One region of the Kocuria sp. KH4 genome, then DNA from elsewhere that is predicted to be linked to it. Evidence: riboswitches for the same ligand, from Rfam matches in the RefSeq annotation. Region 1 holds a riboswitch; each other region holds the start of a gene.
The links. A riboswitch is a leader RNA that binds a small molecule or an ion and turns the genes downstream of it on or off. The one in region 1 is predicted to bind cyclic di-AMP.
Positions count from the first base shown of each region.

Region 2: another riboswitch for cyclic di-AMP. It lies ahead of ACWCOM_RS11925 (C40 family peptidase); the one in region 1 lies ahead of ACWCOM_RS09350 (C40 family peptidase).
Region 3: another riboswitch for cyclic di-AMP. It lies ahead of ACWCOM_RS03815 (NlpC/P60 family protein); the one in region 1 lies ahead of ACWCOM_RS09350 (C40 family peptidase).
Region 4: another riboswitch for cyclic di-AMP. It lies ahead of ACWCOM_RS12030 (C40 family peptidase); the one in region 1 lies ahead of ACWCOM_RS09350 (C40 family peptidase).

Region 1 covers NZ_JBSJYX010000010.1:51,213-58,155, reverse strand. Annotated here, with positions in the region: gene ACWCOM_RS09380 (hypothetical protein) at 1-317, shown strand, start outside; tRNA gene ACWCOM_RS09375 (tRNA-Arg) at 373-448, opposite strand; partial or broken gene ACWCOM_RS09370 (DUF4031 domain-containing protein) at 513-1,388, shown strand; gene ACWCOM_RS09365 (NUDIX hydrolase) at 1,431-1,895, shown strand; gene ACWCOM_RS09360 (hypothetical protein) at 1,813-2,079, opposite strand; gene ACWCOM_RS09355 (C40 family peptidase) at 2,248-3,156, opposite strand; gene ACWCOM_RS09350 (C40 family peptidase) at 3,458-4,123, opposite strand; cyclic di-AMP (ydaO/yuaA leader) riboswitch at 4,129-4,319, opposite strand; gene ACWCOM_RS09345 (metal-dependent transcriptional regulator) at 4,608-5,297, opposite strand; gene serC (phosphoserine transaminase) at 5,520-6,662, shown strand; gene ACWCOM_RS09335 (MFS transporter) at 6,659-6,943, opposite strand, start outside.
Region 2 covers NZ_JBSJYX010000015.1:51,100-58,042, forward strand. Annotated here, with positions in the region: gene ACWCOM_RS11895 (cytochrome c oxidase assembly protein) at 1-1,576, opposite strand, end outside; gene ACWCOM_RS11900 (hypothetical protein) at 1,676-2,224, opposite strand; gene ACWCOM_RS11905 (methyltransferase family protein) at 2,364-3,005, opposite strand; gene ACWCOM_RS11910 (ArsR/SmtB family transcription factor) at 3,182-3,514, shown strand; gene ACWCOM_RS11915 (cation transporter) at 3,511-4,230, shown strand; gene ACWCOM_RS11920 (hypothetical protein) at 4,285-4,602, opposite strand; cyclic di-AMP (ydaO/yuaA leader) riboswitch at 4,783-4,973, shown strand; gene ACWCOM_RS11925 (C40 family peptidase) at 4,979-5,605, shown strand; gene ACWCOM_RS11930 (ArsR/SmtB family transcription factor) at 6,046-6,414, shown strand; gene ACWCOM_RS11935 (cation diffusion facilitator family transporter) at 6,411-6,943, shown strand, end outside.
Region 3 covers NZ_JBSJYX010000003.1:84,590-91,532, reverse strand. Annotated here, with positions in the region: gene ACWCOM_RS03825 (peptidase) at 1-638, shown strand, start outside; gene ACWCOM_RS03820 (alpha/beta fold hydrolase) at 790-1,725, shown strand; cyclic di-AMP (ydaO/yuaA leader) riboswitch at 2,203-2,390, shown strand; gene ACWCOM_RS03815 (NlpC/P60 family protein) at 2,396-2,896, shown strand; gene ACWCOM_RS03810 (pyridoxal phosphate-dependent aminotransferase) at 3,086-4,285, shown strand; gene ACWCOM_RS03805 (2-hydroxyacid dehydrogenase) at 4,282-5,280, shown strand; gene ACWCOM_RS03800 (helix-turn-helix domain-containing protein) at 5,412-6,362, shown strand; gene ACWCOM_RS03795 (hypothetical protein) at 6,586-6,786, shown strand.
Region 4 covers NZ_JBSJYX010000015.1:73,733-80,675, forward strand. Annotated here, with positions in the region: gene ACWCOM_RS12015 (heparan-alpha-glucosaminide N-acetyltransferase domain-containing protein) at 1-565, shown strand, start outside; gene ACWCOM_RS12020 (sensor histidine kinase) at 677-1,819, opposite strand; gene ACWCOM_RS12025 (response regulator) at 1,816-2,538, opposite strand; gene ACWCOM_RS12030 (C40 family peptidase) at 3,789-4,451, opposite strand; cyclic di-AMP (ydaO/yuaA leader) riboswitch at 4,457-4,650, opposite strand; gene ACWCOM_RS12035 (four-helix bundle copper-binding protein) at 5,248-5,658, shown strand; gene ACWCOM_RS12040 (DUF305 domain-containing protein) at 5,835-6,344, shown strand; gene ACWCOM_RS12045 (DUF305 domain-containing protein) at 6,624-6,943, shown strand, end outside.

The sequences.
Region 1 (6,943 bases):
CGCTCTTCGTGGGCCTGGCGTGGCTGCTCCTCGTCGCCCTCCACACGGCCTCGCGGGCCCGCCGGTGGCTGCGCTCGGCGGTCGTGCTCGGCTTCGCAGCCGTCTCCCTGGCGGGCAACGCGGCGATCGACGCCGCGCTCGCGGATCCCGGCGACGCCTCGGCCGTGGCCACGGCCTCGGCCCTGGTGGTGGCGCGCTGGGTGCTGCTGGCGCTGCTGCTGGCGGTCACCGCGGCGGTGGCCGTGGAGGCGCTGCGGCGCCGGGTGCCGCGGTCTCCGGCCGGCGAGCGGGGGCGCCCCGCGGACCCGCCGCGCTGAGCGGCGGGGCCCGGACGGCGGGACGCCCCGGACCGGGTGGTCCGGGGCGTCCCGGTGGTGCCCCCGATTGGATTCGAACCAACGACACCGGCTTTAGGAGAGCCGTGCTCTATCCCCTGAGCTACGGGGGCGACGCCGAACAGTCTAGGTGCTGCCCGGGAAGCCCGCGAACCGGGCGCGTCTAGGATCGGTGCCATGCCCGTCTACATCGATCCGCCGCTGTGGCCCGCGCACGGGACGCACTTCTCGCACCTGGTCTCCGACTCCTCCTACGAGGAGCTGCACGCCTTCGCGCACCGGCTGGGCGTGCCCCGGCGCGCGTTCGACCGGGACCACTACGACGTGCGGGGAAGCCTCTACGACCGGGCGGTGGCCGCGGGCGCGCGGCCGGTCCCGGGACGCGAGCTCACCCGGGTGCTGCTGCGCAGCGGCCTGCGCGTGCCCGCCCGGGCGCGCCCGGAGCGGATCGCCCGGGTGCTGCGCCGGCGGTGGGACGGGCGCTTCCCCGGCCTGCCGCAGCTCGGCGCGGAGCTCGTCGACCGCTGGGGGGAGCCGCACCGGCACTACCACGGCCGCGCGCACCTGCTGGCGGTCCTCGAGGCCCTCGAGGAGCTGACCGCCGGGGCCGGGCTGGGCCGGGCGCAGCACGACGCGCTCCTGCTGGGCGCCTGGTTCCACGACGCCGTCTACGCCGGCCGGCCCGGGCAGGACGAACGGGACTCCGCCGACCTGGCCCGGGACCGCCTGTCCGCGGCCGGTCTCGCCCCGGAGGTGGTCGCCGAGGTCCGGCGGCTGGTCCTGCTCACCTTCGACCACGCGGCCGCCCCCGGCGACCTCCCCGGGGCGCTCCTGCTGGACGCGGACCTCGCCGTGCTGGGGTCGGCGCCGGACGGGTACGCGGCCTACACCGAGGGCGTGCGCCGGGAGTACGCGCACGTGCCCGACGCCGACTTCGCCGCCGGGCGGCTACGGGTGCTTGAGGCGCTGCGGGACCGGCAGCCGCTCTACCGCACGCCGGCCGCGCAGCGGCGCTGGGCGGCCCGCGCCGCCCGGAACCTGGAGGGCGAGGTCGAGCGGCTGCGCACCGGCGCGGACCGGGGCTCGCCCGCCGACGTGGAGGTCCTCACGATCACGGCGGTGTGCCTGCGCGACGACGACGGCGCACTGCTCACGGTGCGCAAGCGGGGCACCGACCGGTTCATGCTGGTGGGCGGCAAGCTGGACCCGGGCGAGACCGCCGTCGAGGCGGCCGTGCGGGAGACCGCCGAGGAGGTCGGCCTGGCGCTGCGCCCCGGTCAGCTGCGCCTGCTGGGGCAGTTCCGGGCCCCCGCCGCGAACGAGGCCGCCACGTGGGTGCACGCCACGGTGTTCACCGCGCCGCTCACCGGGCGCCCGGAGGCCCGGGCGGAGATCGAGGAGCTGCGCTGGCTGCGGCTGGACGACGTCCCGCTCGCCGGCCTGCCGGCCGATCTGGCGCCGCTGCTGCGGGAGCACGTCATTCCCGCGCTGCGGGGCTCCCCTTCGCCTCGTCCGACTCCGCCGCGGCACGGTGCCGCCGGTGGAGCAGGATCCCGGTGAGCAGGCCCAGCACGATCCCGGCGCCGCCGAGGACGGACAGCCACATGGCGGCGTGGCCGACGAAGGCGGCCACCACGAAGCCGGCCACGATCCCGGGCACGGCGCCGCCGATCATGCCGTAGGCCATGTAGGCGTACTCACGGTCCAGGCTCGTGCGGGCGTTGCGGCTGAAGTCGGTGGCCATGGGCCCAGTCTATCGGCGCCGGAAGCTCCGGCCGGGGCGTGCAGGCGCCCCGGCCGGTGGCGTGCTCCGGGACCGGAGGGCGGGCGGGCGCCCGGACGAACGACGGGTGCGCGGGACCTGTCTGGCCGACCAGGTCCCGCGCACCCGCAGCGATGCTCTCGCGTGCGCTCAGCGCACGCGGACGTAGACCGGGCCGGAGCCCACGTTGACGCTGTCGATGACCGTGGTGCCGCCGTTCCAGCCGCCGTGCACGGCCTTGCCGCCGCCGATGTAGATGCCGATGTGGGCCATGCCCATGCCGCCGTCCGCGTAGTAGACGAGGTCGCCGGGCTTGGCCTGGCCGGCGGAGACCTGCGTGCCGAGGCTCAGGTAGGAGGCGGGCCAGCCGTGGTGGTTGATCCCGGCGGCGCGCAGGGCGTTGCTGACCAGGGCCGTGCAGTCCTGGCCGACGCCGAGCTGGCCCAGGGCGGCCGAGGAGATGGTGGCGCCCTTGCCGGAGGCGGAGCTCTGCGGGGTGACGGTGCGCTCGGCCGCCGGGGCCGCCTGCACGACGGGCTTCGGAGCGGCCGCGGGCTTCGGGGCCGCCTGCACGACGGGCTGCGGTGCCGGAGCAGGCTTCGGGGCGACCACCGGCTTGGGGGCGGCCACCGGCTTCGGCGCCGGCTGGGCCACGGGGGCCGCGGCGGGGGCCGCCTGGACGGCGGGGGCGGCCGGCTGCGGGGCCGGGGCGACGACCGGCTGGGCGGCCGGCGCGGCCGCCTGCTGCTGGTCGGCCGGACGGACCTGCGGCTCCGCCGTCCTCGGCGCCGCCTTCCGCTCCGCCCGGTGCTCGGACGGCTGGTGGGCCTTCACCACGTGGGCGGCCGGCTCGAGGGAGACGGTCGGGGCGGCGGAGGGGGTCGCGGCGGCCACGGCGGACAGCGGGGCGTCGGCGGCGGCCTCCTGGGCCGGGGCCTCCTGCGCGGAGACGGTGGTGGCCAGGGCCAGGCCGGAGAAGGCGGCGACGGCGGCCACGGTGCGGGCCCGGCCGGAGAGGAGGGAGCGGACGCCGGTGGTGGAGGTCAGGTCACGAGTCATGGGGGATTCAGCAGGCTTTCTGGAGGGCCGGGCGGACCTGCCGGGAGACTGCGGTGACAGCACGGATCACCCCGCGCGAGGGCACGCGGGGTGATCCGATCTCCGGCAGCGCGGCGCCGTCCGGATCCGGAGGGCCGCGCACGGCGGGAAGACAGAGGATGGGGTGCCCAGGGGGCGGTGCGCACCGGGCCCGGGGAGGCGGAGGGGGTGCGGCGGACCCGGGAGCGCGGGTCGCGGTGGTCCGGGACGGACCGGGTGTCCCCCGCGGCGACCCTGGGGTCGCCGCGGGGGACGGGCCGGATCAGCCGATCCGGTAGTAGCCGTCGAGCTGCATGGCGTTGACGGAGTGGATCTGCGTGCCCTGCGCCGGGTTCAGCGCCGAGATCATCTTGCCGCCGCCGATGTAGATGCCCACGTGGCCGCCGCCGTTCTGGGAGACGAGGTCGCCGGGCTGGGGGGTGGTCACGGGGGTGCCGGCGGCGAACTGGGCCCAGGTGGTGCGGGGCAGGTCGATGCCGTTCTGGGCGAAGACCCACTGGGTGAAGCCGGAGCAGTCCCAGGCGCCGAAGGAGGTGCCGCCGTAGACGTAGGCGGAGCCGATGCCCTGGTGGGCGGTGCCCACGATGCCGCCGGCGGCCGCGGGGATCTCGGTCGTGGCGTTGGACTGCGGGGTCACGCTCGCGGTGGAGACCGCCGGCTGCGGGGCGGGGGCCGGGGCCTGGTAGGCCGGGGCCGCGGGCTGCGCGGCGACGGGCGCCTGGTAGGTGTAGGAGGCCAGCGAGGCGGCGGCCGAGGCGGGGGCCGAGTAGGCGGCGCCGGAGGACGCGGGGATCTCGGCGTAGGCCTGGGCCGGGGCGATGGAGCCGACGATCGCGGCACCGGCGGCGGCGGCGATCGTGGTGTTGCGCACGGCGTGCGAGGCGGTCTCGGCGCGGTGGCGGGCAGTGCTCTGCTTGAAAATAGCCATGGGTGTGTTCCTCCCTTTGCCTACGAGGTGAGCTGTCGGATTCGGGTGGGAGTCACCCGGCCGCAGAGCGCGTGCGCTCTGAACGACTTAACCCCAAGGCCCCGGATCACCGGGACCGGAAATGGTTCCCCCGCTTCTGCCAAGCAGTTTCTGTGCATGGGCCCCGGGCACCGGCAGAATTCGGCGATGTGCACGAGGGTGCCGATCCGACCAGTGATCGGCACGCGTTGAACAATACATGACCGGTTACGGAAGTGTCACGTTTTGATCACGGAGGGTCACGGAATTGCATCGCGAGACGCCCCGAAATCCGCGGATTGTGTCGCTTCCGGCTATCAGTGCGACCGGCCGGCGAACGGTGGAGCGAGGGTCCGGAGACCTCGGGGTCGCCCGCTGACCAGGGCGTTCACCGTGGACGGGGCCCGGCCCGGCCGAACTGGCCGAAAGTGCCTTGTGAACGTCCCCACAAGGGCGGCGGGGTCGCTCAGGCGGCGAGGACTCGGATGGCCCCGGCCGTGCGCAGGTCGATCTCCGCGGACCGGCCGGTGCGGGCGACCTCGATGCGCACCCGCTGGCCCTCCACGCGCGCCCGGACCACGGCCCCGGTCAGCACGCCCACGTCGCTCAGCACGCCCAGCAGCGCGGAATCGGCCTGCACGACCTCCGGCAGCAGCGCCACGGTGTGGGTCCCCTCCGGATCGGCCCGGGCGGCGTCGAGCAGGGAGGGGTGCCCCGCCGCCGACGGGCTGTCCCCGACGCCCAGTGCGGCCAGGCCGGGGATCGGTGTGCCGTACGGGGAGTAGCGGGGGCTGTGCAGCAGGTCCACCAGCCGCCGCTCGACCTGCTCGCTCATCACGTGCTCCCAGCGGCACGCCTCGTCGTGGACCTGCGCCAGGTCCAGCCCGATGACGTCGGCCAGCAGCCGCTCCGCCAGACGGTGCTTGCGCATCACCTGCACCGCCCGTTCGCGGCCCAGCTCGGTGAGCACCAGGGAGCGGTCGGGTCCCACCGTCAGCAGTCCGTCGCGCTCCATCCGGGACACCGTCTGCGAGACGGTCGGCCCGGAGTGGTCGAGGCGCTCGACGATGCGCGCCCGCATGGGCGTGATGCCCTCCTCCTCGAGCTCGAGCACGGTCCGCAGGTACATCTCCGTGGTGTCGATCAGATCGCTCATGCCTCAGTCATCCTTCGTCCGGCCGTCCGTCCCCGGGGATCCCGCCCGGTCCTGTCCTCCCGCACGAGCTTAGTCCGCGCGCCCCCGCCGCGGAGGGGGCCGCGCCCCGGCGGCGGGGACCGGCCCCGGGTGGGGCAGAATGGGCCGGGGCCCGGCCGCGCACGCCCCGGCTCCGCCGCCCCGCCCGCCGCCTGCCGCACGTCCGTCACGAGGGAGCACCCGTTGTCCGCACACGTCACCATCCCCCAGCACCTGCTCCCCGCCGACGGCCGGTTCGGCGCGGGGCCCTCCCGGGTCCGCCCGGAGCAGGTCGACGCCGTCGCCCGGGCCGGGGCGGGGCTGCTCGGGACCTCCCACCGGCAGGCGCCGGTCCGGGGGCTCGTGCGCTCCGTGCGCGAGGGCCTGGCGCAGTTCCTCGCGCTCCCCGAGGGCCACGAGGTCCTGCTCGGCGTCGGCGGGGCCACCGCCTTCTGGGACGCCGCCGTCTTCGGGCTGGTCGAGGCCAGGGCCCAGCACCTGGTGTTCGGGGAGTTCGGCGCCAAGTTCGCCCAGGCCACGGACGCCGCGCCGTTCCTGGAGGCCTCCTCGGTGGTCGAGTCCGCCCCCGGCACCCGGCCGGAGCCCCGAGCCGAGGACGGCGTGGACGTCTACGCGTGGCCGCAGAACGAGACCTCCACCGGCGTGGCCGCCCCCGTGGTCCGGCCCGCCGGCATCGCCGACGAGGCGCTGGTGCTGGTCGACGCCACCTCGGCGGCGGGCGGGATGGCCGCGGACCTCTCCGCGGCGGACGTCTACTACTTCTCCCCGCAGAAGAACCTCGGCTCCGACGGCGGGCTGTGGCTGGGGGCGTTCTCCCCCGCCGCCGTCGAGCGGATCGAGCGGATCGGCGCCTCGGGCCGCTGGGTCCCCGACTTCCTCAAGCTGACCACGGCCCTGGAGAACTCGCGCCGGGACCAGACCTACAACACCCCGGCGCTGGCCACGCTGGTGATGCTGGACGAGCAGCTGCGCTGGCTCAACGGCCGGGGCGGCATGGCCTGGGCGGCGGCCCGCACGAAGGAGTCCTCCGACCTGGTCTACGCCTGGGCCGAGGACTCCGCCTTCGCCGCGCCCTTCGTGGCCCGCCCGCAGGACCGCTCCACGGTGATCACCACGGTGGACTTCGACCCCACCGTGGACGCCGCCGCCGTGGCGGCCGTGCTGCGCGCCCACGGCGTGGTGGACGTGGAGCCCTACCGCAAGCTGGGGCGCAACCAGCTGCGGATCGCCACCTTCGTCTCGATCGAGCCCGACGACGTCGCCCGGCTGCTGGCCTGCGTGGACCACGTCGTCGAGCGGCTGCGCGCGGCGGGCGGCGGACGCTAGGGGGCCGTCCCCGGGGACGCCGCCCCGGCCGCGGAGCCCCGGGCGCGCAGCCGCAGCCAGAACAGGGCGCCCACCAGGGCCCCGCCGAGCCCGGCGGCCACGGCCACGCCCATCCCCCACCGCGCCCCGAGGGCGTCCGTGATCCACCCGACCACAGGCGCCCCGACCGGGGTGCCGCCCATGAAGATGGCCATGTACAGGCTCATCACCCGCCCGCGCATGACCGGGGAGGTGGTCGTCTGCACGTAGGCGTTGGCGGTGGTCATGATCGTCAGGGAGGA
Region 2 (6,943 bases), on a different contig from region 1:
TCCACTCGCGCGGCCCGCGCGAACCGTCCTGGCGGGCCTCCAGCGCCTTGAGCACCAGCGTCACCGGCGCCCCCAGCACCAGGAAGATCGGCACCACCATGGTCAGCGCCATGTGCTCCACCATGTGCGCCGAGAACAGCACCCGGCCGTAGACGGCGACCCCGCCGGAGGTGACGTAGAACAGCACCGCCAGCCCGATCAACCAGGAGAGGCTGCGCAGCACCGACCAGGAGTCCCCGCGGCGGCGGACCTGCACAAACGCCCACAAATAGACGGCGGCGAGGAAGACCACCACCGCCAGCCACAGCGGGTCCACCCGCCAGGTGGTGAACCAGGAGGCGGGCGTGGGCTCGGGAGGCAACGGGTACCAGGTGAGGATCTCGGCCGGGGTGGCATCCGCGGCGATCTCCTCAGGCACCGGTGGGGCGGTGCGGGACAGAGCTACGGCCACGCCCATGACCGCCCCCATGACCAGCAGCTCTCCGGCCACCAATTGCCACACCGCGCGCCGGGCGGTGAGCCGGCCGGCCTCCAGACCGGGAATCAGCCAGCGACGGTGGGCCAGCCCCGCCACCCCCAGCCCCAGGGTCAGGGCAGCTTTGAGGAGCACCAACTGCCCGTACGGGCTGAACAGCTGCTCCCAGGAACCGATGCGCACCGCTGCATTGACCGTCCCGGAAAGGAACACCAGGAAGAAAGCTCCGAAGGCGACCGCCGAGAAGCGACGCAGCACCACAGCAGCCATCGGCACCTGCCGTCGGGCCCCGACTCCGCGGCTGGCGCCCGCCGGCAGCGTGCCGGTGCCGGCATCGGAGGCGCTCAGCTGCGGCGAGAGCCAGGCGAGCACCACCAGCCCACCGGTCCACAAGCACACCCCCAGCAGGTGAAGGCCCAAGGAGTTCACCGCCCCCATGTGGTCCGCGCCCCCGGCAGCGTGACCGGTCAAAGCCATGGACACCAGAGCCGCGCACGCCAGGAGAAAGGTGAGCAACAGCCCCATCAGGGCCCGGACACCGAAGACGAGGGTGGTGACCACGGCAGCGGCCACCACGGTCGCCGACTGAGCCTGCCCCAGGGACAGATCCGTGGCGTAGTACAGCAGCTGCTGAGCGTAGGTCTCGTCCCCGCCCACCGGCACTCCCGCCACATCGGAATAGGACAGCACCAGCACGGCCACGGCCGCCACCGTCCACACCACCGACGCCACCTCGGCCAGTCCCATCGTGGCCGTGAACAGGGGATGCTCCGCTTTCTGGCCGTCGCCGCGGCCGTTGCCGTGACGGTTCCCGCCACGGGTTCTCGGCACGACACCGAGAGCGAAGAGCAAGGCCCCCAGCACCACGACCAGGGCGCTGTTGTGCACCACCTCGACCACCGGCAGGCCCCAGCGCACCAGCGCCCCCGGATCAGCGGCCAAACGCGCAGCCCCCGAGCCGCTGTAGAGCATCGCCAGGGCCAACACCACCAAGGCCACGATCAAGGCAGCAGCGATCTGCCACGGCCTCACCCTGTGATCGCCCGGCCTGCCCGGCCCGGTGTGCCTCTGCCCGGTGTGCTCGGGCGTTGTCGTACTCATCAGCTGCTCTCTTCCACCCGCCTGTGGGCGACGGGACAAGTTGCCTCCATTCTCCCTGGCTGATGCCCCGGTCAAACCCCCAATGACCGGAGACGGTGGTCAGCGCCTGCTGGTGCTGCCGCTGTGATGCTCAGCTCCCAGCGACAAGCGGGCGTTGCCGGGCCCCTCAAGAACCAGCTCAACGGCCTGATCCGGCAACTCATAAACCAGCTCCGCCTGCAGGATCTCGCCCTGCTGCAGGGACACCGGGCCCGTGGACGCCCACGCCAGCTGTGACTGGCGCCCGCCCAACCGTTCCACCGCATAATCCTCGGCATTGAACTCGAGGCCCCCCGGTTCCATCACGGTGATCTCCAGCAGGACCTGCACACGGTGACTGCCCTCGGCCACTGGTCCGATGAGTTCGGGAGGCACCTCACCCGGTTGCGGACCAACCTGCGCATAGGGCAGCACACCATTGATGCGCGCCAGTCCACCAGGCACAGAGCCGGAGGCTCCCAGCATGGTGCTCGGTGCCTCCTCGGCGGCCACCCCACGGGCGAGCACCGCAAAGAGAACCAACAGACAGGCCGCCGGCATCATCCAGCGCCACCGGCTGCGAGGACGCTGTGCGACGGACGGGCCCTTGATTGTCACGGAGGTGGTCATGACACCACAGTGAGGAGCCAACCCTGGAGAAACGTTGCCACGACATCCGCCAGTACACGACGCCAACCGGGACCTCGTCTTCCTGCGCGCCTTGGATCCCGTGTCCTCGACACCCCACCGGTAGGCCGGGGGCCCTATTTCAGGAGTTCCTCTCGCTTTGGGGAATGCGCTGCAGTCGGCCGAGGCCGGGCAGGAACCGGCCGACACCAGCGGCGTAGGAGCCGTAGTCCTGGGGATGGGTGGCCAGCAGGTAGGGCTCTTCGACGAGACGGACCTGAAGTTCGACGGCCAGCAGCAGGCACAGCCACGCTGCTGCACTCACCACGGTGGGCACCAGGAGGGTCAGTCCCAGCAAGGTGGTGAGCATCGCGGTGAAGACGGGGTTGCGGATCACCGCGAAAACTCCGGTGGTCACCAGCTCGGTGCGTTCGGCGGCGTCCACCCCGATCCGCCAGGAAGCGCCCATGCCAGCCTGGGAGACCAGCACACCGACGAACCCCACGACGGTGATGACCAGCCCAGCCCACGCGATGACCTCCGGCAACCGGGGTGCGGTCACGGAGCCGGTGAGCGCCAGCGAGGGGCCGGCCGCACCGAGGACCAAGGCCACGGCGAACAGAACCCCGCCCCACCACTCCGCCGTCCCCGGTGCCCCGCTGATGCCCTGGAAACCAGTGGAGCCGGTGCGGGCCCGGTGGATCCAGGACCGCACCCCGAACGCGGCCACCAGACCGGTCAGGTACAGGCCCAGCGCGAGGGCCGGGGCCAAGTCAGTCATCATCGTCGTCCTCCTCGATTGGACGGGCCCGTCCAGGCCTTCCAGCTTTCAGGAGCGGTGCCGGCCAGGGCGGCACTGGCGAACTCAACAACGGCCTGGGGCCCAACCGTGCCGGTGAGCCGGTAACGCCCCGTGGAGCCATGACACTGACAGTACATAGGTTCGTGTACCTTTGGGGCATGAGCACGGTGACCCTCACACATGCCTCGGCCCTGTCCCGGCTGGGTAATGCCCTCTCGGATGCGACGCGCACCCAGGTCCTGCTGGCCCTGCGCGAAGGACCGGCCCGGCCCTCGGAGCTGGCTCAATCCCTTGGTGTCTCCAAGCAGGTGATGTCCAATCAGCTGGCCTGCCTGCGTGGCTGCGGGCTGGTGGCCTCTACCCCGGAAGGGCGTAGCACCTGGTACTCCCTGGCCGATCCCCGCCTGGGCGAGGCCCTGGGGGACCTGCTGGAGCTGGTGGTCACCGTGGACCCGACCTGCTGCTCCCCGGAAGGATGCACCTGCGCATGACCTCTCTGACCCTGGGTCCTAAGCCCGTCACCGATGCCCGCCGAGCGGTGCTGCACCGGCGGGTGCGCTGGATCGTGGCCGGCACCATCACCTACAACGTGCTCGAGGCGATCATCGCGATCACCGCCGGGCGCATTGCGTCCTCCTCGGCACTGATCGGGTTCGGCCTGGACTCCATCGTCGAGGTCCTCTCGGCGGCCGCGGTGGCCTGGCAGTTCGCCGCCCCCGACCCGCACCGCCGGGAGAAGATGGCCATGCGGGTGATCGCCCTCTCCTTCTTCGGGCTGGCCACCTTCGTCACCATCGACGCGATCCGCACCCTGGCCGGGGCCGCCGAACCCGAGCACTCCCCGGTGGGGATCGTGCTGGCGGCCGTGAGCCTGGTGATCATGCCGTTCCTGTCCTGGTTCGAACGCCGCACCGGCCGGGAACTGGGCTCGGCTTCGGCGGTGGCCGACTCGAAGCAGACCTTGCTGTGCACCTACCTCTCGGCCGTGCTCCTGGTGGGCCTGGTGCTCAACAGCACCCTGGGCTGGTCCTGGGCCGATCCGCTGGCTGCCCTGGTGATCGCCGCCGTGGCCGTGAAGGAAGGGCTGGAAGCTTGGCGCGGGGATGCCTGCTGCGCCCCGATCTCGGTCCTCACTGCCGAAGACAGCACACGTGACAGCGACGGCTGTGGCGGATGCGGGGCCACATGCACCTGCTGCGCCCACTGAAATTCAGCCCGCACGCACCGGCACCGCGTGACAGGCGCCGGTGCGTGCGGCTTCTCAGATGCCCGGGTAGGCGGGAATCGGGGCGGACAGCGCGCAATCCTCCGATGAGCAGAAGCGGGCCCTACGCACCGGTAGTCCGATTGGGGCTTCGGTGGGCATTTCTCCGGCCACCATGCTGATCATCGCCCCACCGGTCACCACCAGGGCCGACAGAGCCAGGGCGTCCGCGGCCTGGTGCAGGGTGAAGTAACCCAGGGTGGGCCCGAGCAGGATCAGGACGGCGAAGCCTAGAGCCAGCAGACCTGGCGGCGCCGGGCGATGTGTGCCCGGCGAACCCGTGGCGATGCTAGGAGCACCACTGAGTACGCGCATCCTCAGGCCCTCCCATAATTTCCAGGAAATTCACAGAAGAAATTCGATAAAACTCTAGGGATTTATCAAATCTTGATCTTTTTCTTCATGATCTCTATACATTCTCGAATCCGACTGTGATTGTTTCGTGATCATCTTGTACTCTTCGGTGCGTGCCGACCGCTGATCCTGTCGGCGCCCTCGTGCACATCGCCGAATTCTGCCGGTGCCCGGGGCCCATGCACAGAAACTGCTTGGCAGAAGCGGGGGAACCATTTCCGGTCCCGGTGATCCGGGGCCTTGGGGTTAAGTCGTTCGGAGCGCGTGCGCTCCGCGGCCGGGTGTCTCCCACCCGAATCCGACAGCTCACCTCGTAGGCAAAGGGAGGAACACACCCATGGCTATTTTCAAGCGCAGCACTGCCCGCCACCGCGCCGAGACCGCCTCGAACGCCGTGCGCAACACCACGATCGCCGCCGCGGCCGGTGCTGCGATCGTCGGCTCCATCGCCCCGGCCCAGGCCTACGCCGAGATCCCCGCCGCCAGTGGAACTTCCTATGCGGCTCCGGCCTCCGCGATGGCCGACCTGGCCTCCTACACCTATCAGGCCCCCGCTGCGCAGGCCCCGACCGTTCAGGCTGCCTCTTCCGTGAGCCCGCAGTCCACCACCACGACCGCGATTACCCCGGCCGCCGGCGGGATCGTCGGCACCGCCCAGCAGGGCGTGGGGGGCGGCTACGTCTGGGGTGGAACCTCGTTCGGCGCGTGGGATTGCTCCGGCTTCACCCAGTGGGTCTACGCCCAGAACGGCATCGACCTGCCCCGCACGAGCTTCCAGCAGATCGCCGCCGCCACGCCGACCACCACTCCGCAGCCTGGTGACCTGGTGTCCCAGAACGGCGGCAACCACATCGGCATCTACATCGGCGGCGGCAAGATGATCTCGGCGCTGAACCCCACCCAGGGGACCTTCGTTCACTCCGTCAACGCCATGGCCCTCGACGGGTACTACACCTACCGCTGAGTCTCGCCACAACGCCGGTGGCCACGCCTTCTGAAGCCATTCCCCCAGTGCGGGGTGCCTCGAAAGCACCAACACCTGAAAGCCTTTCAAGGTACCCCGCGCCAGTGGTCGGAGCCACGAACAGCAGCGTCACGGTCCTGCCGCGGCGTGAGTCGGTGGCCAACGGATGGGGCAGGAGGCGACCTTGCCGGCCGACCCATAGGGCACCCGCGGCCACGCCTGCACTCCCGCCGAACTGGATTGGCCCCCTCCTGCCACGCAGGGGCGACGCTGCGGCAGGACGACCCGCCGGGGGCGCGGTGCGGGATCGGGGAACGGGGATGCCGCAGTGGCGGACGGCATCCCCGTCCGCCCATACCGTAGGAACGCAAGCTGGACGTTGCCCGGGCCTCGTTCGACCCTCATCCCGTTTGATACAGATTCTGCTGTACGGTTATGGCATGAGGATCTTGTCCCCGGTCGAGGTGATGTCCCGGTTCGGCAAAGCACTGGCCGATCCCACTCGGGCCGCGGTGCTCTTGCAGCTGCAGCAGGGCCCGGCGGTGCCCTCGGAGCTGGCGGCTCGGATCGGGGTGAGTCGCCAGATCCTGTCCAATCATCTGGCCTGCTTGCGTGACTGCGGGTTGGTCGTGGGCGTGCCGATCGGGCGCAATGTGCGCTATGAGCTCTCGGACCCGAAGCTGGCTCATGCCCTGGAGGACCTGCTGGGCACCATCCTCACCGTCGAGGCGGTGTGCCGGTGCGGCACCCCTGAGTGCACCGCCGAGGACCTTGCTGATGACGCCACCGTCCAGGAGGTCCCGGCATGAGCGGGGAACACCACCACGCCCATGCCGCCACCGGGCGGCGGGGCAAGCTGGCGGTGGTCTTCCTCATCACCGCCACAATCATGGTCGCCGAGATCATCGGTGCTGTGATCTCGGGCAGTCTGGCGCTGCTGGCCGATGCCGGGCACATGTTCACCGACTCGGCCGGATTGCTGATCGCTTTCATCGCCGCGACCCTGGCGCTGAAGCCGGCCACGGACAAGCGCACCTGGGGCTACAAGCGCGCCGAAATCGTGGCCGCAGCCGCACAAGCATCCGTACTGCTGGCCGTGGGCGGGTTCGTGGCCGTCGAAGGGGTGCGCCGGCTGCTGGAGCCCCCGGAAGTCGAGTCCTCGGCCATGCTCTGGTTCGGGGTGATCGGGTTGGTCGGCAACATCATCGGGTTGGTCATCCTGGCCTCGGGGCGGGGAGAGAACCTGAACATGAAGGCCGCCTTCCTGGAGGTCGCCAATGACGCGCTGGGCTCGGTGGCGGTGATCGTCTCCGCGATCGTCATCGCCACCACCGGGTG
Region 3 (6,943 bases), on a different contig from region 1:
ACGCTTCTCGCGATCCGATCGGCGCTCCACCGGCCGTGGCGGACATCGGCGGGTACCGCTTCATGGAGTCACCGGATCCGGAGCAGGAGATGGTCGCCTACGACCCGTGCCGACCGGTTCGCGTGGTCGTGCGCCCGGACAATGCTCCACCGGGCGGTGAGCAGCTGATCGAGGAGGCCATCGGTGCGGTTTCGGCGGCAACAGGCCTGCAGTTCGTCGACGCTGGAACCACCACGGAAGCGCCCTCGAGCCGGCGTGAGCCGTATCAGCCCGACCGCTACGGCCGCCAGTGGGCGCCGATCCTCATCGCCTGGTCCGACGCCGGCGAGCACCCCGATCTGGCCGGGAACGTGGCCGGTCTGGGCGGCAGCACGGTACGGAATGTCGACGAGGGTCCCTTCGTCTACGTGACCGGACAGGTGGTCCTCGACGCTCCATCCCTGACCGCAGCGATGGAGCGGCCGGAGCAGGTGCGAGCGGTGATCATGCACGAGCTGGCGCACGTCATCGGCCTGGACCATGTCGATGATCCCGGACAGCTGATGTACGGGGACAACGTGGGCCTGACCGACTTCGCGCCCGGTGACCGCGCCGGCCTCGCCAAGCTCGGCGCCGGGGCGTGCGTGCCGAGACTGTGAGGCTTCGACCCGAAGCATGACGTCATGCCGGGGCTCCTAGGGGCCAGTCACACATCGCCGCCGCCCTGGTCGAGGGCGCTGCCGAGTCCTAGCGTGGAGGCCACCAGGCGCCACAGCAGCCCAGCAGCGGCCACCGGAAAGCGGGGAAGGCATGAGCGCGCACACGGACGACCAGGGCAACCGCAGCGTCACCGCCCCAGACGGACGCTGCCTGGAGTTCCGGCTCACCGGTCCGCCCGGCGGCCTGCCGGTGGTCTTCCACCACGGCGCGCCCGGCGCGGCGGTTCCGTTCGGGCCGCTCGAACGCGCGGCCGCGAAGCGCGGGCTGCAGGTGCTCACCGTCTCGCGTCCCGGGTACGGCGCCTCGGACCCGCTCCCGGAGGAGACGGCCCCCGGTACGGTGGCCGGCGCCGTGGCCGACATCCGGTGCGTCCTGGACAAGCTGGGCGCCGAGGAGTTCCTCGCCGTGGGCTGGTCCAGCGGCGGCCCCCGCGCCCTGGCCTGCGGAGCACTGCTGCCCGGCCGCTGCCGCGCGGTCGCCTCCCTGGCCGGCTACGCCCCGCCGCGCGCCGAGGGACTGGACCCGGTCGCCGGGATGGACGAGGACAGCGCGGCCGAGTTCACCGCCGTCCGACAGGGTCGCCGGGCACTCGAGGCCTACCTCGAGGAGCAGGTGCAGGCCATGGCCGCGGCGGCCTCGACCCCTGGGGGCGACGTCGTCGAGCTGCTGCGCGCCATGCTCCCGCCGGTGGACCGGGCGGTGATGACCGGGGACTTCGCCGACTACGTACTGGGCGCGGCCGAGCACTCCCTGCGCCAGGGCATCGTGGGTTGGCGCGACGACGACCTGGCGGTGGACTGTCCGTGGGGCTACGTCGTGGAGGAGATCGCCGTGCCGGTACGGATCTGGCACGGCCGGGAGGACGGCACCGTCCCCGTCGCCCACGGGGAGTGGCTCACCGCGCACGTGCCGGGCGCCCGGGCGCACCTGCTGGAGCGCGAGGGGCACCTCTCCCTTGTGGCCCGCCTCGACCGGGTCCTGGACGACCTGCTCGACGCCGCCGTGGTCGACGAGGACGGGATGTAGGGCCGGCACGCCGAAAGCGTCCGCGAAGAAAACCGACCCACACCGGGCGGCCATGACAAAAGCAATAATTTCTTTTAGCGAATTCCCGTGTGAACCCTGGGACCCACTAAGAGGTCGCCCTTTCCGCCCCCACCAAGGAGCCGCTCACGCCGGCTGCCTAATGCTCCGCGAAGCATTCCCCGCGGTTTCTCGCGCCATAACGCGCGTGTCACCCCCGGACGCCCCGCCCCAGGGCAGGGGCGGACTTGCCGGCGGACGCATGTGAAACAGAGCCCCTGGTCAAGCCCACTTTTGTCGTGAGATGCGTCTCCCAGAGGATCCCCGTCGGCACCCCTCACCAAGCAGCCCTGCGCGAGCGCGGAGACCCACGGCCGAATCGCAACAGATTCCGAGACGCGCCCGTGATCTAAACGAGACTTTCTCGTTACTTTTCGATTAGTGTTCTCTCCGTGCCGATTCCCCCACTGATCGGCACCCCCGTGCACATCGCCGAATTCTGCCGGTGCCCGGGGCCCCCCTGAACACATCACTCGGCAGAAGCGGGGGAACCAGAATCGGTCCCTCCCCCCGGGACCTAGGGGTTAAGTCGCCAGGGCCTCCACCCTGCGACCGGGTGTCTCCCACCCGCATCCGACAGCTCACCTCGCAGGCAAGAGGGAGGACATCACTCATGCCCATCTTCCACTCCCGCACGCCCCGCCACCGCGCCCAGCGCTCGTTCCCCCTGGGGCGCACGGCGACCCTGGCGGTCGCCGCCGGCACCATGGCGCTCGGCAGCGTGGCCCCGGCCCAGGCCGCCCCGGCCGCAGCCTCCCAGCAGCTCCTCAGCATCCAGTCCCAGTCCGGCAAGGCCGCGACCATCGCCGCCGCCGCCAGAAGCCAGCTCGGCGTGGCGCAGGACTGCACCTCACTGGTCACCAAGTCCCTGCGCGCGGCCGGGATCAACCACCACGGGTGGCCGGTCTCCTACCTGAACCTCGGCACCCGGGTCTCGGCCGCCCAGGCCCAGCCCGGTGACCTGGTCTACTACGCCAACGGCGGCATGGGCTTCGCCCACATCGCCGTGTACATCGGCGGCGGCAAGGCCGTCCACGGCGGCTGGAACGGCAACCAGACGGTCATCCAGACCGTCAACGTCGGCTCGGGTCCCGTCTACATCCGCGTGCGCTGACCCCACGCACGTGAGCGGGAACCGCACTTCCACACACCACGGGCACAACCTCTGGATGCGGGGCACCCCCGGCTGGATCGACGGGGACATCCATCCGGGAACCACTCTTCCCAGACTGATATATGAGTCGTATGCTCAGTGCGGATCCTGCAGTGGACCGATCGCCGACTCGATGAGGAGTGGAACAGCATGCGGCAACTCGCGCACCGGCTCGAACGGCTGGGCACCGAAACCGCCTTCAGCGTCGCCCAGGCCGCGGCCTCGTGGAAGGCCCAGGGGAACCGGGTGTACCCCTTCCACCTCGGCGACATCAACATCCCCACGGCCCCGCACATCGTCGAGGCCATGAACCGGGCCATCGCCGACGGCTACACGGGCTACTGCCCCGGCCCCGGCATCCCGCAGCTGCGCGAGGCCCTCGCCGAGGACATCGGCTCCCGCCGCGGCATCGGTCTCACCCCCGAGAACATCGTCGTGATGCCCGGCGGCAAGCCCGTCATCACGAAGTTCCTGCAGGCGGTCATGAACCCCGGCCAGGAGGTGCTCTACCCGAACCCCGGCTTCCCGATCTACGAGTCGCAGATCGAGTACCTCGGCGGCACGGCCGTGCCCTACCGCTACCTGCCCACGCCGGAGGGCTTCGCGATCGACCTCGACCAGGTGCGCGCCTCGATCACCCCGAACACGGTCGCCATCATCTACAACGACCTGCAGAACCCCATCTCGGCCGAGTCGACGGCGGCCGAGCGCGAGGCCGTGGCCCAGCTCGCCCAGGAGCACAACCTCTGGGTGCTCTCCGACGAGGCCTACTTCGAGACGCGCTACGAGGGGGTCTCGAACTCGATCGCGTCGCTGCCCGGCATGGCCGAGCGCACCGTCATCCTCTACACGTTCAGCAAGAAGTTCGCCATGACGGGCTCACGCCTCGGCTGCGCCGTCGCGCCGCCCGAGATCGCCACGGTGCTCAGCACCCTCAACACCAACGACGAGTCGTGCACCACGCACTACGTGCAGTGGGCCGGCATCGAGGCACTGCGCGGCCCCCAGGAGCCCGTGCAGGAGATGCTCGACGTCCTGCGCGAGCGCCGGGACGCCGCCTGCGAGATCGTGAACGCCATCCCCGGCATGCACGTGGCCGTCCCGCACTCGACGTTCTACCTCTTCCCCGACGTCACCGCCGCCATGGAGCGCATGGGCTGCAGGGAGGTCGGCGACTTCGCCACGGCGGCCCTGCAGCAGACCGGCGTGTCCTTCTGCACGCGGGAGCACTTCGGCCGGCGCCAGCCCGGCGAGGACCGGCAGTACATCCGGCTCGCCTACTCGGGCATCGGCGTCGACGACATCCGCGTCGGCCTCGGCCGCCTGCGCGAGTGGATCGAGGCGGCATGAGCCGGGTCGTCGTCACGGGACGGGTCCCCGACGCCGCGATCGAGAAGCTCCGCGCCGAGCACGAGGTCGACGCCTGGCCGGGTCCGGAGTCCATCGACCGGGAGGAGCTCCTGCGGCGCGTGGCCGGCGCCGACGCCGTGGTGAGCCTGCTCACCGAGCGCGTCGACGCCGAGCTGCTCGACGCCGCCGGCCCGCAGCTGCAGGTGGTGGCGAACGTCGCCGTCGGCTACGACAACATCGACGTGCCGGCCTGCGCCGAGCGCGGCGTCGTGGCCACCAACACCCCCGGGGTGCTCACGGACGCCACCGCCGACATCGCGCTCGGCCTCATCCTCATGGCGACCCGCCGCCTCGGCGAGGGGGAACGGCTCATCCGTTCCGGGCAGTCCTGGAAGTGGGGGATGTTCTTCCTGCTCGGCAGCAGCCTGCAGGGCAAGACCCTCGGCGTCGTCGGCATGGGCGGCATCGGCCAGGCGACCGCGCGCCGGGCCAAGGCCTTCGGCATGGAGATCGTCTACCAGTCGCGCAGCGAGATCGACCCCGCGATCGCCGCCGAGCTGGGCGCCCGGCGGGTCGAGCTCGACGAGCTGCTGGCCGTCTCCGACGTCGTGTCGCTGCACTGTCCCTACGGGCCCGCCACGCGCCACCTGATCGGCGCCGAGCAGCTGACGGCGATGAAGGACTCGGCGTACCTCGTCAACACCGCGCGCGGACCGATCGTGGACGAGGCGGCGCTCGCGTCGGCGCTGCGCGAGGGCCGGATCGCGGGCGCCGGGCTGGACGTCTTCGAGCACGAGCCGCAGGTGCATCCCGAGCTGCTGGAGCTCGACAACGTGGTGCTGGTGCCGCACCTGGGCTCGGCCACCGTGGAGACGCGCACCGCGATGGCGGTGCTCGCCGCGGACAACGTGCTCGCCGTGCTGGGCGGGGAGCAGCCGCCCACACCGATCGCTGTGCGACAGGGCCGGTCGTCGGTCGGGACGGGGCCGCGATGACCCGCTGACGGGGGCTCCGCCGTCGGGTGGAGCCCCCGTGCCCGCACCGGAACAAACGCCGATGTCCTGCCGGGAATGGCATCTTCCGGAGTGCCGTCGAATCCCTGCCATGGTCGTGGGACCATGGGCCCATGATCAGCAACGTGGCCGTCATCGTGTTCCACGAGGTCTCCCCCTTCGAGCTCGGGGTGGCCTGCGAGGCCTGGGCGATCGACCGCTCCCGCGACGGGCTGCCGGTGATGGACTTCGCCGTGTGCAGCCCCGACGGGCGGCCGGTCCGCACGATCGCCGGCTTCGACGTGGCCGTGCGGCACGGGCTCGACCGGGTGGCCGCGGCGGATCTCGTGGTCCTCCCGGCCATCTCCCGGGACCGGGACGTCCCGGCAGAGGTGGTCCAGGCGCTGCACGCGGCCCACGAGCGCGGGGCCCGGATTCTGTCCATCTGCTCGGGCGCCTTCGTGCTGGGGGCGGCAGGCCTGCTCGACGGCCGCCGCTGCACCACCCACTGGATGCACACCGCGGAGCTGGCCGAGCGGTTCCCCGCCGCGCAGGTGGTGCCGGAGGTCCTCTACGTCGAGGACGGCACCATCCTCACCAGCGCCGGCACCGCGGCGGGCCTCGACGCCTGCCTGCACCTGTGGCGCCAGGAGTTCGGCTCGGCGGCCGCCAACGCCGTGGCACGGCGCATGGTCGTCCCGCCGCAGCGCCAGGGCGGACAGGCACAGTTCATCAAGGAGCCGGTCCCCGAGCACCGTGCCGAGACCCTGGACCCGCTGCTGAGCTGGATCGTGGGACACCTCGACGAACCGCTCGACGTCGACGCCCTGGCCCGGCGCGCCGCCATGTCCCCGCGCACCTTCGCCCGCCGGTTCCGCGACGAGACGGGCACCACGCCGCACGCCTGGATCACCGCGCGGCGCCTGCACCGGGCCGAGCAGCTGCTCGAGGAGACGGACCTGCCGGTGGAGCGCATCGCCGCGGACGTGGGCTTCGGCAACGCGGCCACGCTGCGCCACCACTTCGCCCGGGTCCGCCGGCTCAGTCCGCAGCAGTACCGCCGCCGCTTCGCGACCACCGTCTGAGCACCACTGCCTGAGCACCACCGCCTGAGCACCACCGCCTGAGCACCACCGCCTGAGCGTCACCGCGTCGTTGCCGCCGCGGCCGCGACGATGCCGCCGAAGTGGCAGGAAATGAGCGACAGGCGTCATTTCTGCCACTCGTGCGGAGAGGTCCGGCCGGCCAGGCTTGTCGGTGTGAGAGTGAGCCGGATCGGACCGGCACACCACAGGCAAGGAGCCCACCATGATGACGGACCTGTTCCTGATGCTCGCCGCGGCGGCGGTGCTGTCGGTGTACATGCTGATCGGCCGCCTGGCCATTCCGGCGGAGGACCGGGTGCCGCTGCGTGATCTCGACCGGGACGGCTGGGTGCACACGCTGCGGCGCAGCCTGGTGGTGCTGAGCGACTCCGCCCCGGGTGCGGGCGCTGCACAGGGGCGGTGAGGAAGCGGGGTTGACCGTGGCGGCCCGGCAGGATGAGGGCCCCGGTGCGGGTCCGCGCCGGGGCCCTCCGCTTGCCGGCCGGAGGTCTCGGCCCTCGACGATGTCGAGGTCGTGGACGCGGGCTCACCGTCCACGAGCTCCGTCCGCTTCCCCAGGG
Region 4 (6,943 bases), on a different contig from region 1:
GCGCAGGACGGAGGTTCAAGCCCGACTGGTCGTGGTAGGCGTGGGGCTGGCGATCTTCGCCCAGACCACCTCCTACGTCCTGCTCTATGCCTTCGGTGGCTACCAGCGGTTGCTGGATGCTTCCTCGATGGGTGAGCACGAGCTCGATGATGTGCTGGTCTGGGGACCGGACTCGCTGCCCACCGAGACCGTGTGGTGGCTGGCGATCGCCACCCCGCACACCAACACCCCGCTGGCGATCGCGGCCAGCCTCGGGGTGAGCCTGGCGGTGCTGGGGGTTTTCCTGCTGATCAGCCCGAAGATCGGGGCGTGGCTGTTGCCGCTGTCGGCGATGGGGGTGATGACCTTGACTCTCTACACCGCTCACCTGGTGGCGCTGTCCTTGGAGATCCACTACGAGTTGCCCTACCTGTGGTTCATGGTCCACCTGGCGGTCGCGGCGTTGTTCGCGGTGGCCTGGCACCGGGGTGTGGGGCAGGGGCCGCTGGAGAAGGTGGTCAGCACCAGTGTGAAAGGCACCCGCCGCCTGGTGCTGGGTGGGTCGGCCAACAACGGCCACGGATAGCCCAGACCGGCAGGCGCATCATGCGGGGTCGTGCCTGCTGCAGCAGGCGTGCTCTGTGCGGCAAGCACGACCCCGCCGCCGTCACACAACGATCTGGTGATGATGCTGGCATCAGACCGGGGGCGTGCGGCGGGGAAGGTGGATCCGGAAGCTGGTCCCCCTCCCGGGGCCGCCACTGGTGACCTCCAAGGTCCCGCCCTGGGCTTCGACGAGGGACTTGCTGATGGCCAGCCCCAGGCCGGAGCCTCCGCGGTGGGCCTCCCGGCCGGAGTTGGCCCGGTAGAAGCGTTCGAAGACGTGCGGGAGGTGCTCAGGGCCGATGCCTTCCCCGGTGTCGGTGACGGTGACGCTGACGGCCTCCGGGGTGTGGTCGGTGCGCACGGTGATGGCACCGCCGGATGGGGTGTGGCGCAGGGCGTTCTCCAGCAGGTTGCCCAACACCTGTCCCATCCGTTCCCGATCGACCAACACCGGTGTGACCTCCATGCCGGTGCCCACAGCGGTCACCGAGATGTCTTGGGCGGCGGCGTCTTGTTGGACGGCCGCGACCGCCTGGGCTGCCAGCCGGCCCGGATCCTGAAGCGTGAACTGCAGATGGGTCATGCCTTCTTCGGCAGCCGTGAGCTGGCGGATGTCACGGGCCAGCCGTTCCAGCCGGGCGATCTGGGCGTAGAGGATGCCGGTGGTCCGTTCATCCCACTCGACCACCCCGTCCTCGATGCCCTCCAGGTGTCCTTTGAGGCTGGCCAGAGGGGTGCGCATCTCGTGGGCCAGATCGGCCAGCATTTGGCGCCGGGTGGTGTCCACGGCGTCGAGCCTGGCGGCCATGTCGTTGAAGGACCCGGCCAGGGAATCGAACTCCGGGCCCAGCTTGGTGGAAGTGACACGCACGCCGTAGTTGCCGACGGCCACTTCACCGGCGGCGGTGCTGAAGGAGGCCAGGGACCGCCCGATCGTGCGGTAGAGGTAGAAAGTGAGCATCCCGGCGATGTAGAGCGCCGGGAGTCCTCCGATGGTCAGGGCGGTGAGACTCACCGAGCGGAAGGCGTCCTCCAGGTGCACCAGCCCGAGGGCCTCATCAGCGTGCCCGGACTCGACGAGCTCGTGATAGAACATGCGCGGCCCGATCAGCACCGCGGTGATCACCACGATGATCAGCCCGATGGCCAGCACCGCGGTCTGGGCCAGCATCAGCCGCACCGTCAGTGGGCTCCAGGACCAGCGGCGGGTGCTGGCGGAGACGGTGGTGCTCATCGTCCCGTGCCCATTCGGTAGCCGATCCCGCGGATGGTGTGGATGAACCTCGGGCTGGCGGCCTCGTCGCCGAGCTTCTTGCGGATCCGCCCGATATGCACATCCACCAGGTGCTCGTCCCCGGTCCAGTGCGTGTCCCAGACCATCTCCACCAGCTGCCGGCGGGAGAGCACCAGCTGCGGGCGGGCAGCCAGGCACAAGAGCAGGTCGAACTCGATCCGCGTCAACGCCACCGGTTCCCCGGCCAGGTGCACCTGACGGGAGTCCTCGTCCACCACCAGCTCCCCGATCACGAAGGCCTGCTGCCCTGACCGGGAGCCAGCAGCGGGTTCGGCGCCTCCCGTGCGGGCCCGACGCAACATGGCTTGGACCCGGGCCACGAGCTCACGCGGGCTGAACGGCTTGGTCACGTAGTCGTCAGCGCCCACGGACAGGCCCACGATCTTGTCCACCTCGTCATCGCGGGCCGTGAGCATCAGCACGTAACAGTCCGAGAAGGTCCGTACCTGACGGCACACCTCGATGCCATCGATCCCGGGCAGCCCCAGATCCAGCACCATCACGTCCGGGGTGAAGTCGCGCACCGCGGTCACGGCCTCGGTGCCGTCGTGGCGCACGGCGACCTCCAATCCGGCCTTGCGCAGATATTCCGCCACGAGCTGCGCCAGGTCGGTCTCATCGTCAACCACCAGGATCCGGCCGGTCGGGGGCGTGGGCATGGAAGGCTCCTTGATCAGTGGGTGAGGCCGTGGGGGCGGTAGAAGGCGTGGAGTGGTGCGGACGACGTCATGGATGCGGAGCCTCGGGATTATCACCACCCGCACCAGAAAAACCCAGACTTTCACTCTGCGGGCACGGTGGATAACCGGAAGCAGGGACAGCGTGATACCAGGAGGTCGTGGCGGGCTGTCCGAGACGGAGAGCCCTGGGGTCCTGCCAACGGTGTGCGGGTGCGGACACCCGTAGATCCACCAGATCCGCTCCACCCGCCCCCGGCAGTACATCGGTCGCCAGGGCGGACAGCGCCGCAGCATCGACCAAGGCGCAGGTGCTGGCCTCCACCCGCATAGTGAGGGCAACGCCTCCTGGCCAGCAGCGTCGCAGGTCACCGCCATAGGGCATCAGAGCCGGCCTCACGGGCTGGGCCAGGCAACCTTCCACGCGGACGGAGGTTCTCGGTGTCGCTGCCACCGTCTGCGTGCACATGTCGTTCCTTCCGCCACACATCGGTCAGCACGGGAGCCTCCGGCCGTGACCCCACCGGCCGAAACCGGGAAAGGGGCGAAAGCCTGACCATCCAACAGCTCCACGGCCTACCCAGCGGCTCCCGGCCGCGAATCAGCGCTGGTGGGTGGTGGCCCTGTCCTGAAGACCAGTCTGCGGGAGAGCCAGGAGGATCTAAGTCATTCACCCACTTCGCTCGGGAAAACGGCGACTGGCGCGGTTATGCCCCTCGACGGCACCCCAACAGTTTTTGGTGCCTCCCGGTGCGCTTCCCTGTACTTCTCGCCTTCAACGACGGGCCGATTTCTCTGGGGTCATCAAAGCTGCAGGTGTTGCCCGTTGGAGGGTGCTCTGGGGCTGTGCCGGGTCCTGGCATCAAAGGATCACCGATCCCCCCAGATTCACATGGGATGGGGCCATCGTCGACATCGACGCGGTTGAGCGCAGGCCACCCCACTGGGGTGCTCCCGGGGCGCCGACACGACGGTGGTCAAATGCTCGACACTCGAAGGTGCCCACAAGCGGGGAAACCGGGTGCGCGGAACCTGTCTGGCCGACAAGCAACCGCGCACCCGGAAGTTCTGCACCCGGGTGCGGTGAGCGCACGGCGGGTACATGGAAGAACAGGGTGGTGTCCGCAAGAAAAGGGAAGCTCACCGCCAGAGACGGAGGCGTCCTCGAGCAGCGGATGCAGCGACCGGGGCCCTCCGCGACGACTCACGGTCGTTGTGGAGGGCGGGCCGGGTCAGCGGTAGGTGTAGTAACCGTCCACCGGCATGGCGTTGACGGAGTGGACGAAGGTGCCCTGGGTGGGGTTCAGAGCGGAGATCATCTTGCCGCCGCCGATGTAGATGCCGATGTGGTTTCCGCCGTTCTGAGAGACAAGGTCCCCAGGCTGCGGGTTGGTCGTGGGGGTGGCCGCGGCGATCTGCTGGAAGCTGGTACGGGGCAGCTCGATGCCGTTCTGGGCGTAGACCCACTTCGTGAACCCGGAGCAGTCCCAGGCGCCGAAGGCGGTCCCACCCCAGACGTAACCGGTGCCGGCACCCTGCATCGCGGTGCCTACGATCCCGGACACGCCGGTGATCTCGGTGCTGTCCGTCGATTGGGTGGACACCGTCGTGGTCGACGCGTTCTCGTCAGCTGCGCTCGAAGCCTGAAGGGAGGCGGTGGCGACGGCCTGCGGGGCAACGGCGGCCTGGGGGGCCGTCGAGGAGTAGGTCGTCAGCGCGGAGGCGGGAGCCGAGTAGGCGGTGGCGGTGTCCGCGGGGACCTCGGCATAGGCCTGGGCCGGGGCGATGGAGCCGATCAGCGCCGCACCGGCGGCAGCGGCGATCGTGGTGGTGCGCACGGCACTCGAGGTGGTCTCGGCGCGGTGGCGGGCAGTGCTGCGTTTGAAAATAGTCATGGGTGTACTCCTCCCTTTGCCTACGAGGTGAGCTGTCGGATGCGGGTGGGAGACACCCGGCCGCCCCCGGACGCGAACATCCGGGGCGGCTTAACCCCTAGGCCCTGGATCACCGGGACCGAAAATGGTTCCCCCGCTTCTGCCAAGCGATGTCTTCTCAGGAACCCCGGGCACCGGCAGAATTCGGCGATGTGCGCGAGGATGCCGACCGGATCAATCAGTGGCACGCAGTGGACAATAGCCGACCCATAACAAAAGTGTCACATTTAGATCACGGCCGGGATGCTTCCTGCATTCGGCACTGAGAAGGTCGGCTGCCCATCCCCGGAAGGCCCGTTCCAGAAGCCGTGGATTCGTCTCCCCATCGGGCGCACCACGAGACACTCGACGCGCTAAAGCCTGTTTGACTAGGCGTAATGCCGTCGAAGAACGCCCTTCCATGAACACGAGCGCCGTTGACCCAGAGCGTAGAGTCGTGTCTGGCCCTCAGCATCCCCAGCGGTGGCGCCAAGATTTCCTTAGAAATTCACTGAGCTTCTTCCCAGGTTGGGAAGGACTGGGGGTGCCATTCCGAAACACGCGGCGGGATTTCTTCACGAAATCTCCATATTCGAATGGATTTACCGGGGTAAGGACCAATCGATGGGGTGTTGTTGGGTGTTATTGGAGGTGGGTATCTTCATCAAATCTTCAAGGTTTTGGGTCGCGTCACATGGAAAAGGCAGTCTACTGTCGATGGCATGGCGGGCTGGCTCCGGCCGGTTCGTCTCCCGTTGAACCGACGAAGGAGCAAGCCATGACCCATCACGTGAGCGCGATGCTGGAGACCTACCCGAAGGACCTCGGTGGGGTGGACAAGGAGAAGCTGGCCGCCTGTATCGAGGCGTGTTTCGAGTGCGCCCAGACCTGCACCGCCTGTGCTGATGCCTGCCTGTCCGAGGACATGGTCGCCGACCTGACCAAGTGCATCCGCACCAACCTCGACTGCGCGGACCTGTGCGAGGCCACCGGGCGAGTGCTCTCACGTCACACCGGCTACGACGCGAACATCACCTTGGATGCGATCCGCGCTTGCCAGATGGCCTGCAAGGCCTGCGCCGATGAGTGCGAGCAGCACGCGGACATGCACGAGCACTGCCGGATTTGTGCTGAGGCCTGCCGGCGTTGTGAGGCGGCTTGCGCCGAGCTGGTCGCCTCCCTGGGCTGAGCCGGCCCCTTCTGACCCATCACCCGGGCGGCGGGGGCGGTGAGAAGGTCCGTGGCCGGCTGGGATCGGAACCACGGGCCGCCCCAGACCCGTAGAAGGCAGGGCACCGCCATGACGCACCTGCCGTCCGGGTGGTGTCCCCAATGCACGAGAAAGTCACCAGAGCAACGAGGATTATGAGGACGAACGCGGGCGCCCGCCACCAGAGCCATGAGGACAAGGCCGGCCACCACGGCACCTCGAATCGGATGTACTGGATCTTCGGGGCCATCCTGCTGGTCAACCTCGGGCTGATGTGGGTGTTGACGATGTCGATGATCCGCACCTGGGACCACTTCTACTTCAATCCCAGCAACCTCTACATGGCGTTCATCATGGTCACCGCGATGGCCGTGCTCATGGTCGTGGGCATGTGGTCGATGTTCCAGAACACCAAGCTCAACATCGCCTTGCTCATCTGCTTCATCGCCCTGTTCATCGCCACGCTCCTGCTTGGGCGAGCCGAGGTCGGTGTGGGCAACGAGGGATTCTTGAAATCGATGATCCCGCACCACTCCCGGGCCATTCTGGTCTGCGAGGAATCGAACATCACCGATCCTGAGATCCAAGATCTGTGCGCCACCATCGTGGAGACCCAGCAGGAGGAGATCGCCCAGATGCAAGACATCCTCACACGCTACGAATGACCCGCTGAACGGGGGCCGACCCGGGCTGCGGGCGGCCGGTACTTGATGTGCACCATTGACCGGTTGAGGCCGCTGAGCGGCTCCCACCGGTGCAAGAGGAAACTCGGCCGGACGCCCGGCCCGAGCGCTCCAACCGGTTTCCTCTCCCCCCGTCTCCGGCACTGCAGACGGGTTCGTGCCTCCCACCGTGGCCAACCACGGTCCGCCCGAGGCCGCCCATCTAGTGGTTGAACCGGGTTCATCCTCCGGGCCTGTTCGCACCGAAAGAGAGACCTGATCATGCTTCCCACCCTCACCCGCGGCCGCCGTATCGCCGCAGCCGCCTCCAGCCTCACCCTCGCTGCCACCTTGCTGGGCGGAGCGACCGCCCCGGGTTTCGCCCACGGAGAGGCCACCCCCGTCTCCTCCCACTCCCAAGCAGAAATGCTGCAGCCGGACCCGACCTCGCCGACGGCCTACGAGTTCGGCGAGACCCTGGCCACCCTGGAGGGCGAAGAGCTGGAAATCACCTTCCTGGCCGAGATCATCCCGCACCACCGCGCCGCCATCGAGATGTCCCAGCTGGAGCTCGAGCGCGGGGTCAGCCCGGACATCCGGAC